DNA from 2 places in the Pseudomonas sp. GW101-3H06 genome. Region 1 is predicted to be linked to the other one. Evidence: predicted binding sites of a transcription regulator. Region 1 holds the regulator's gene; the other holds the start of a gene.
What was found. The regulator FliA, encoded in region 1, starts transcription of late flagellar genes. The targets are predictions, from matches to a motif close to CTAAAGTTTNNNNNNNNNNNGCCGNTAA.
Positions count from the first base shown of each region.

Region 2: the regulator FliA is predicted to act here: its motif matches at 1,194-1,221, upstream of AC07ZE_RS29005 (methyl-accepting chemotaxis protein).

Region 1 is NZ_JBWKZO010000001.1:4,827,794-4,832,454, forward strand. It holds gene AC07ZE_RS22070 (chemotaxis protein CheA) at 1-1,568, opposite strand, end outside; gene AC07ZE_RS22075 (protein phosphatase CheZ) at 1,640-2,428, opposite strand; gene AC07ZE_RS22080 (chemotaxis response regulator CheY) at 2,448-2,819, opposite strand; gene fliA (RNA polymerase sigma factor FliA) at 2,986-3,726, opposite strand; gene fleN (flagellar synthesis regulator FleN) at 3,723-4,553, opposite strand.
Region 2 is NZ_JBWKZO010000001.1:6,281,398-6,286,058, reverse strand. It holds gene AC07ZE_RS29015 (NorM family multidrug efflux MATE transporter) at 1-64, opposite strand, end outside; gene AC07ZE_RS29010 (LysR substrate-binding domain-containing protein) at 223-1,143, shown strand; gene AC07ZE_RS29005 (methyl-accepting chemotaxis protein) at 1,330-3,306, shown strand; gene AC07ZE_RS29000 (vWA domain-containing protein) at 3,446-4,661, opposite strand, start outside.

The DNA.
Region 1 (4,661 bases):
TCATCGGAGATCGACAGCAGGATGTGGTCACCCTCCTGCTCCGCGGCCAGGATGACCTTGCCGCCACGGGCCTTGCCCGAAGCTTCGCGTTCTTCCGGCGACTCGATGCCGTGATCGACTGCGTTGCGCACCAAGTGAACCAGCGGGTCGGCCAGGGCTTCAACGAGGTTCTTGTCGAGGTCGGTTTCTTCGCCGACCAGCTCCAGGTTGATCTCTTTCTTGAGCTGGCGAGCCAGGTCGCGAACCAGGCGCGGGAAGCGCCCGAAGACTTTCTTGATCGGCTGCATCCGGGTCTTCATGACCGCGGTCTGCAAGTCGGCCGTGACCACGTCGAGGTTCGACACGGCCTTGGACATGGCTTCATCGGCGCTGTTGGCGCCAAGACGGACCAGGCGGTTACGCACCAGCACCAGTTCGCCGACCATGTTCATGATTTCGTCGAGACGCGCGGTATCGACCCGCACGGTCGTCTCGGCTTCGCTGGCCGGTTTTTCCGCTGGCGCCGATGCCGGGGCGCGGGTCGGAGCGGCAGCGGCCGCTGGAGCTTCGGCTTTCGGCTCTGGCGCCTTGGCCACGGGTTTCGGTGTCGCAGCCTTGGCGACAGGTGCCGCCACCGGTGCGCTGGTGCCGGAAGCGGTTCCAGAGGCAGTGCCGACTTCGGTGAACTTGCCTTTGCCGTGCAATTCGTCAAGCAGCGATTCGAATTCGTGATCGGTGATCAGGTCGCTACCGGCCGCAGCGGCGGCTGGCACTGCAGGGGTCGGTACCGAAGCAATGGCCGATTCCAGCGCATCCACCGCAAAGTTGCCCTTGCCGTGCAACTGGTCGAGCAGTGCTTCGAATTCGTCATCCGTAATATCGGAGCTGTCACCGGCGGCTTTCGGCGCTTGCGGCGCGGCAGGCGCGGCAGGCGCCACCACCGCATCAACGGCAAACTGGCCTTTACCGTGCAACTGGTCGAGCAACGACTCGAACTCGGCATCGGTGATTTCGTCACTGGCAGCGCCGTCGCTGGCCGGTGCCGGAGCAGCCGCCGGCGCCTCGGCCTGAGCCTTGACGGCGTTCAGCGAGTCCAGCAGTTGTTCAAATTCATTGTCGGTAATATCGCCCGATTCGCTTTCAGCGACAGGCTCTTCAACCACGTCGGCAACAGGTGCCGGTGCGACCTCGTCAGCCGTTTGCGGCTCGGCCAGACGAGCCAGGGCCGCGAGCAATTCAGGCGTGGCAGCCGTGATCGGGCTGCGCTCGCGGACTTCGCTGAACATGCTGTTCACCGCGTCCAGTGCTTCGAGAACCACGTCCATCAATTCCGAGTCGACGCGACGTTCGCCCTTGCGCAGGATGTCGAACACGTTTTCGGCGATGTGACAGCACTCCACCAGCTCGTTGAGCTGGAGGAAGCCGGCGCCCCCTTTTACAGTGTGAAAACCGCGAAAAATTGCATTGAGCAAGTCCGCATCATCTGGCCGGCTTTCCAGCTCGACCAGTTGCTCTGACAGTTGCTCTAGAATCTCGCCGGCCTCAACCAGGAAATCCTGAAGGATCTCTTCATCGGCGCCGAAGCTCATTAATGGTGTGCTCCTAACAGGTCTAAAAACCCAAAAAACCTAAAACTCCAAAACTCTAGAAAACTAAAATTCTAAAATCCCAGGCTGGATAGCAAATCGTCCACATCGTCCTGACCGGACACAACGTCTTCTCTTTTATCGGCATGAATCTGCGGACCTTCACCCTGAGAGAGATGTTTTTGTGGATCTTTTTCGGCAAGCATCGCCTCACGGTCATGTTCGATGCCCGCAAAGCGGTCCACCTGACTGGCCATGAGTACGAGCTTGAGCAGGTTGCTTTCAACTTCGGTGACCAGTTGGGTCACGCGCTTGATCACTTGACCGGTGAGGTCCTGGTAATCCTGGGCAAGCAGGATGTCGTTGAGGTTGCTCGACACCGCGCGGCCGTCTTCGGCGCTGCGCGCCAGGAAACCGTCGACCCGCCGCGCCAGTTCGCGGAACTCTTCAGCCCCGACTTCACGACGCATGAACCGTCCCCAGTCGGTACTCAAGGCCTGGGCTTCATCGCTCAGGCGGTTGACCACCGGCGTGGCGGTTTCCACCAGGTCCATGGTGCGGTTGGCCGCCGCCTCGGTCAGCTTGACCACATAGGACAGGCGCTCGGTCGCATCCGTGATCTGCGACACTTCCTCGGCTTGCGGCATGTGCGGGTCAATCTGGAAATTGACGATCGCGCTATGCAGCTCGCGGGTCAGCTTGCCCACTTCCTGATACAGGCCGCGGTCACGGGTCTGGTTGAGCTCATGGATCAATTGCACAGCATCGCCGAACTTGCCCTTTTCAAGGCTCGCGACCAGTTCGACGGCGTGTTTTTTCAGGGTCGATTCAAAATCACCCTGCGAAGATTCGTTATGCCCCATAGCTCCCCCGTGGCGCAGTTCAACCGATGCGTTCGAAAATCTTCTCGATTTTTTCTTTCAACGCCTGGGCCGTGAAGGGTTTGACCACATAGCCGTTTACACCGGCCTGGGCCGCTTCGATGATCTGTTCGCGCTTGGCTTCAGCGGTCACCATCAGCACCGGCAGGTGCTTGAGCTTTTCATCGGCACGCACGTGGCGCAGCAGATCGATACCGGTCATGCCTGGCATGTTCCAGTCCGTTACCAGAAAGTCGATGCTCCCGCTGTTGAGTACCGGAATGGCGGTAGTGCCATCGTCGGCCTCGACCGTGTTGGTGAACCCAAGGTCACGCAACAGGTTTTTTATGATCCGCCGCATCGTTGAGAAGTCATCAACGATGAGGATTTTCATGTTCTTGTCCAATTCGACCTCCAAGCAGACTAAAACGCGCCCAGCACCTGGACGCGCCATTTCAATCAATCTGGCAAAGCACTCGATGACTGTCTGGAGTACAGCGGATCGAGACCGGCGCGGTTCATCACCCCACCAGCCACGTCGCAGTGCCCCCACACTGCCTTCAGCGCGCTCGCCACTCTCCCAAACGCCCCCGCAAACGGGCCGCGCACTGGCTGTGTAACTGGCTGACCCGAGATTCGCTGACCCCCAGGACCTCACCGATTTCCTTGAGATTCAGCTCTTCGTCGTAGTACAGCGCCAACACCAGTCGCTCACGCTCCGGCAAATTGGCAATCGCGTCCGCCAGCGCCGCCTGGAAGCGTTCATCTTCCAGATCGCGTGACGGTTCAAGATGAGCACTCGCGCCATCCTCATGCAGCCCTTCGTGTTCGCCGTCCTGCAACAGATCGTCGAAGCTGAACAAGCGGCTGCCCAGGGTGTCGTTCAAAATCCCGTAATAATCGTCGAGACTCAATTGGAGTTCGGCCGCAACTTCGTGATCTTTAGCGTCACGACCGGTTTTAGCTTCAATCGAGCGAATGGCGTCGCTGACCATCCGGGTATTGCGGTGGACCGAACGTGGTGCCCAGTCCCCCTTGCGTACTTCATCGAGCATGGCGCCGCGGATGCGGATGCCCGCGTACGTCTCGAAACTCGCGCCTTTGCTGGCGTCGTATTTGGTCGACACTTCAAGCAGGCCGATCATCCCGGCCTGGATAAGGTCTTCGACCTGGACGCTGGCCGGCAGACGTGCCAGCAGGTGATAGGCAATGCGTTTGACCAGTGGCGCGTAACGCTCGATCAGCTCGTACTGCGCGTCACGCGCCGACTTCTTGTAGAGGTTGTAACCGCTGGCTGTCATAGCACAGGTCCTGCCGTTTGTTGCACGAGGCGCTCGACGAAAAACTCCAGGTGCCCGCGCGGGTTGGCGGGCAGCGGCCAGGTATCGACCTTCTGTGCGATGGCCTTGAACGCCAGCGAGCACTTGGAACGCGGGAACGCTTCATAGACCGCACGTTGTTTCTGCACGGCCTTGCGCACGCTTTCGTCGTACGGCACGGCGCCAACGTATTGCAGGGCGACGTCGAGGAAGCGGTCGGTGACCTTGGTCAACTTGGCGAACAGGTTGCGACCTTCCTGCGGGCTCTGCGCCATGTTGGCCAGGACGCGGAAACGATTCATGCCGTAATCGCGGTTAAGCAATTTGATCAATGCGTAGGCGTCGGTGATCGAGGTTGGCTCGTCGCAGACCACCAGCAACACTTCCTGCGCGGCGCGCACAAAACTGACTACCGAGTCACCGATACCCGCAGCGGTGTCGATCACCAGCACGTCGAGATTGTCGCCGATGTCGCTGAACGCCTGGATCAGGCCGGCGTGTTGCGCCGGGCTCAAATGCACCATGCTCTGGGTCCCGGACGCGGCCGGAACGATGCGGATGCCGCCTGGCCCCTGCAACAGGACGTCACGCAGCTCGCAACGGCCTTCAATCACATCAGCCAGAGTACGCTTGGGTGTCAGACCCAGCAGAACGTCGACGTTCGCCAGCCCCAGATCGGCGTCCAGCAGCATGACGCGCCGGCCAAGCTCAGCCAAAGCCAGGGACAAGTTCACTGACACGTTAGTTTTCCCGACGCCACCTTTGCCGCCGGTCACCGCGATCACCTGTACGGGATGCATGCTGCCCATGTTATTTCTTTACCTTGTCTTGCATAGACGGAGGCCACATTACTGGCTGCGCGTTCGCAACTGGAACAATGCATGGCAGACCATCGATGTAGGTACAAAAACGATTCA
Region 2 (4,661 bases), 1.5 Mb from region 1:
AGGCAATCAACGGCCCCGCCAGCCGCAGGATGGCCCAGAGTTCAATACGCGCTGGATGCTGCATGATCATCACGCTCGATTGTCAAAGTGAACAGTAAAACGTTGATTCTCGGCGCTCTGCGGGCTTTACACAAAGGGATAAAAAGGATGGGTAGCATGATTCAAACTCATGCTGGCGAGTTTCTGCTAGGGTGGCCTCATCCCGGTGTAGGAGCTTTTCCAATGTCACGTCGTCTTCCTCCCTTGTATGCCCTGCGCGCATTCGAAGCGGCGGCACGACACAGTTCGTTCACCCGTGCCGCCGAAGAGCTGTCGATCACTCAAAGTGCGGTCAGCCGGCATATTCGTACCCTCGAAGAGCATTTTGCCTGCCGCTTGTTTCACCGCAGTGGTCGCCACCTGCAGCTGACCGAATCGGCCCGCTTGTTGTTGCCGGGGATCCGCGAGGGCTTCACCGCCCTGGAGCGCGCCTGTAATACCCTGCGCGCCGAAGACGACATCCTGCGCATGAAAGCTCCGTCGACCCTGACCATGCGCTGGTTGCTGGCGCGCCTGAGTCGCTTCCGCCATTTGCAGCCGGGTAACGAGGTGCAATTGACCAGCGCCTGGATGGATGTCGATTCGGTGGACTTCAACGATGAACCGTTCGATTGCGCGGTGTTGCTGAGCAGCGGGCATTTTCCGCCGGACTGGGAGGCGAGTTACCTGTTTCCGGAGGAATTGATCCCGGTGGGCGCGCCCAACCTGCCGAGCGATCAGCCTTGGGACGTCACGCGTCTGGCCAATACTGAGCTGTTGCACCCGACACCGGACCGCCGCGACTGGCGCAATTGGCTGGAGCGCATGGGCCTGGCCGATCAGGTGTCACTCAAGGGGGGGCAAGTGTTCGACACGCTGGAGCTGGGCATGATCGCGGCCGCCCGGGGCTACGGCGTATCCATGGGCGATTTGCTGATGGTGGCGGAGGATGTGGCCCAGGGACGGTTGAGCTTGCCGTGGCCGACGGCCGTTGCCAGCGGTGAGAAATACTACCTGGTCTGGCCGAAAACCCGGCCGGGCGGTGAGCGCATGCGCCGGCTCAGCGACTTTCTGCAAAGTGAAGTCCGGGCCATGGAATTGCCGGATGTGGTGCATCTGAGCTGAATCGATGAAGCCGCTGCAATAGCGGCCTTTGGCTATATCCCGGTTGTTTGCTCAAGTATTGCTGCGCGCCGCCGAAAATCTGCACATGGAGCCTTCGTGCAGGTTCGATGTTTTTCCCATTATTAGAAATTTTTGCTGAGTGTTTGCTGCGATCAGGACGATCCGGCGGCTCGGCCAGGAGCTGTCATGTCTCAACCTCGTGCCCGGATAGCCTCACAGCTTGGTCTTGCGCTCGCCGTGATTCTGGCGATCGTCATCACCGGCAGTACCTTGTTCGCCCTGCGTTCGCTGGACACCGCCAACCTCGCCACCCGCGAAGAGCATCTGGCCAGTGAGGCCAGGTTGCTGGCCGATCAACTGAGCACGTTTCACGGCACGTTGCGTGAAAGTACCCAGCGGCTGGCCGGACTGTTCGAGAAGCGCTTCAGTGGAGGGCTGAGCGTGCACCCGGATGAACCGGTGGCCGTGGCGGGTATCCAGACGCCGGGCTTGCACCTGGGCAGTGAAGTGCTTAACAACAACTTCAAGGAAGTGGACGAGTTCAAGCAGATGACCGCGGGCGTGGCGACGGTGTTCGTGCGCAGCGGCGAAGACTTCATTCGCGTCAGTACAAATGTCAGCAAACAAGACGGTAATCGTGCCATTGGCACTGTTCTGGATCACGCGAATCCGGCATACGCCCGTTTGATGGCGGGGCAGAGCTACGTGGGTCGATCCTTGCTGTTTGAACGCTTCTACATGTCGCAGTACACCCCCGTACGCGACAGCAGCGGTAAGGTCATAGCCGTGTTGTATGTAGGATTCGATTACACCGACGCACAGAAGGCGCAGTTCGAAAACCTCAAACGCTTCCGCATCGGCCAGACTGGCTCCCTGGCGCTTTTGGATGAGCAAAACAAATGGCTTGTGCCAATCGCAGGTGTACAGGCGCTGGACCAAGCGGTGCCGGCAATTGTCGAACTGGCGAAAACGCCGGGCAAGGGCGATTTCTGGAGCGACAAGTCCGAAGAATTTTATAGCGTGGCCGTACCGTTCGAAGGCGGGCCGTGGTCGGTGGTGGCGAGCATGCCGAAAACCGAAATCAGCGCCGTGACCTGGAGTGTCGGTTTCCAGCTGGCCATCGGCAGTTTGCTGGCGATGTTGCTGGCGGTGGGTTCGGCGGTCTGGCTGTTGCGCAGCAAACTCGCGCCGCTGGCGGATCTGGTGCGCCAGGCCGAAGCCTTGGGTGCCGGTGATCTGAGCGTGCGTCTGAGTGTGTCGAGCAACGACGAGATCGGTCAGCTGGCGCGCGCCTTCAACCAGATGAGCCAGGCGTTGTCGACCATGGTCGAGCACATCCGCAATGCTTCGATGGAGGTCAACCGCCGCGCTCAGGCCCTGTCCGGTTTGTCCGGTGGCGCCTACGAAGGGATGGAACAGCAGTCGGGCGAAATCACCAGCATGGCCGGGGCCGTGGAAGAGTTCAGCGCAACCTCGTTGAACATTGCCGACAACATGGGCAGCACCCAGCGTCTGGCTCAGGAAAACGCCCAGCAAACGCAGATTGGTCGCACGTCAATGGATGAAGCGTCGTCGTCGCTGGAGCAAATCGCCGGTGCATTGAACAGCACTGCAACGGTGATCAATACCCTGGGTCAGCGTTCCCAGGAAATCGGTGGCATCGTCGGTGTGATTACGTCGATCGCCGATCAGACCAACCTGCTGGCGCTCAACGCCGCGATCGAAGCGGCCCGTGCCGGCGAGCAGGGTCGTGGTTTTGCCGTGGTGGCCGATGAAGTGCGCAACCTCGCCTCTCGCACCCGTGAAGCCACCGATGAAATTTCCGGGATGATCCAGAGCATCCAGCAAGAGACCGGCAACGCCATCAGCACCATGGAGCAGGGCAATGTGCTGATGCAGGAAGGCTTGTCACGCAACGCCAACGTCGCTGCGGCACTGGCACGGATCGACGAGCAAAGCCGCTCGGCCGGACAGCAGTTCGCCGCCATCACCACTGCCACCCAGGAACAGAGCAGCACCGCGACCTTGCTCAGCAGCAACCTGCAGAGCATCGCCCTGGCTAACAGCGAGCAGCGGGAGGTGGTGTCCAACCTGGCCGTCACCGCCAGGGAACTGGAGAAGCTGGCAGCGGATTTGCGGTCCGAGGTTGACCGGTTTCGTTGAGGTGCCTTTGAAACAGTTATCGCGGGCAAGCTCGCTCCCATAGGGTACCTGTGTCGTCGAACAATCGTGTAGACGACACAAATTCTGTGCGAGCCTGCTCGCGAATGGGGGGGCACCTCAATTCAGCATTGTTGCCCGGCTAATCGCACTTGGCATTGCTGGAGACTTCCTTGCTTGCCTGTTTCAACAGGTTACCCAACTCAGCCGCATTGGTGCTGTTGTAAACCCGGCCACCGGTGTTCTCAGCGATGCAGCGTGACGGGCCGCCAGAACCGATTTTCACCACGTTGACCCGCAGGCGCGGTTGTTCCCTGGCGATTCGACGGGATACCGCGCAAACGTCCTGCCCGCAACCGTCTTCTCCGTCGACAAACATCACGATCACCGCATCGTTATTGCGCCCGTCGACGGTACTCGCCGCGTGGGCCAGGCTGTCGGCCAGCGGTGTGCCGTCGTCGGGAACCAGACCTCGAATCCCGTTGATCAGCCGCGGACGGTCGCCGAACTTGAACACACCCCGGTCCGGTGTTCTTTCGCAGCCGGCGAAGGTGATCAGGCGTGTGTCGATCTTCGGATCCAGCCCGTTGATCATGCCAGCCAGCGAATCCTTGGCGACGTCCATGCGGCTGGGTTTGGCGGTGAGCCGCATGGTGCGGTTCGGGTCCAGGAGCTTGTTGAGGTCACTACCGAAGAACCAGTCCTCGTCGGCTTTCACTGACCTGATGTTCAAGTTCATCGAACCCGAGGTGTCGAGCACCACTACGAACTGCGGGATCTCTGCCTTAGGCGCATTTTTACGGCATGCGAAGTTGTCCAGCGTCGGGGCTGGTGGCGGGGCTGGTGGCGGGGCCGCTACTTCCGGTTTTGGTGGTGGAACCGGTTTGGGTGGCGGGGTCGGCTTGGGTTCCGGTACGGGTGCGGGTGCGGGTGCCGGTTTGGGTGGCGGGACCGGCTTGGGTTCCGGTACCGGTTCTGGCGTGGGTTCTGGTGCCGGAACAGGTTTCGGTTCCGGTTCCACGACAGGTGCGGGAACAGGCTCAACCGGCTTCTCAACCGGCTTCTCAACTGGCGTAACCACCGGCGCTACAGGCGGAACCACGACAACCGGCTCACGGTGCAGGAACCACCAGAGCCAGAGCGCCAGAAGCAGCAACAGCAGCGCGAGCAAGGCCGCCGCGAGCCACCAGCCCCGCCGCGACGGCGCTACGACCGGCGCCACCGGAATCACCGGCGGCACGATCGGTTTGGGCGGGCGCTGGTTCCACCGCACCACCAATGGCTCACCATTGAGGCTGTAGAGTTTATCCAGCTCAGGCGTGCCGAGCAGGCTGCGCAGGTCATCCGCTACCGTCGGT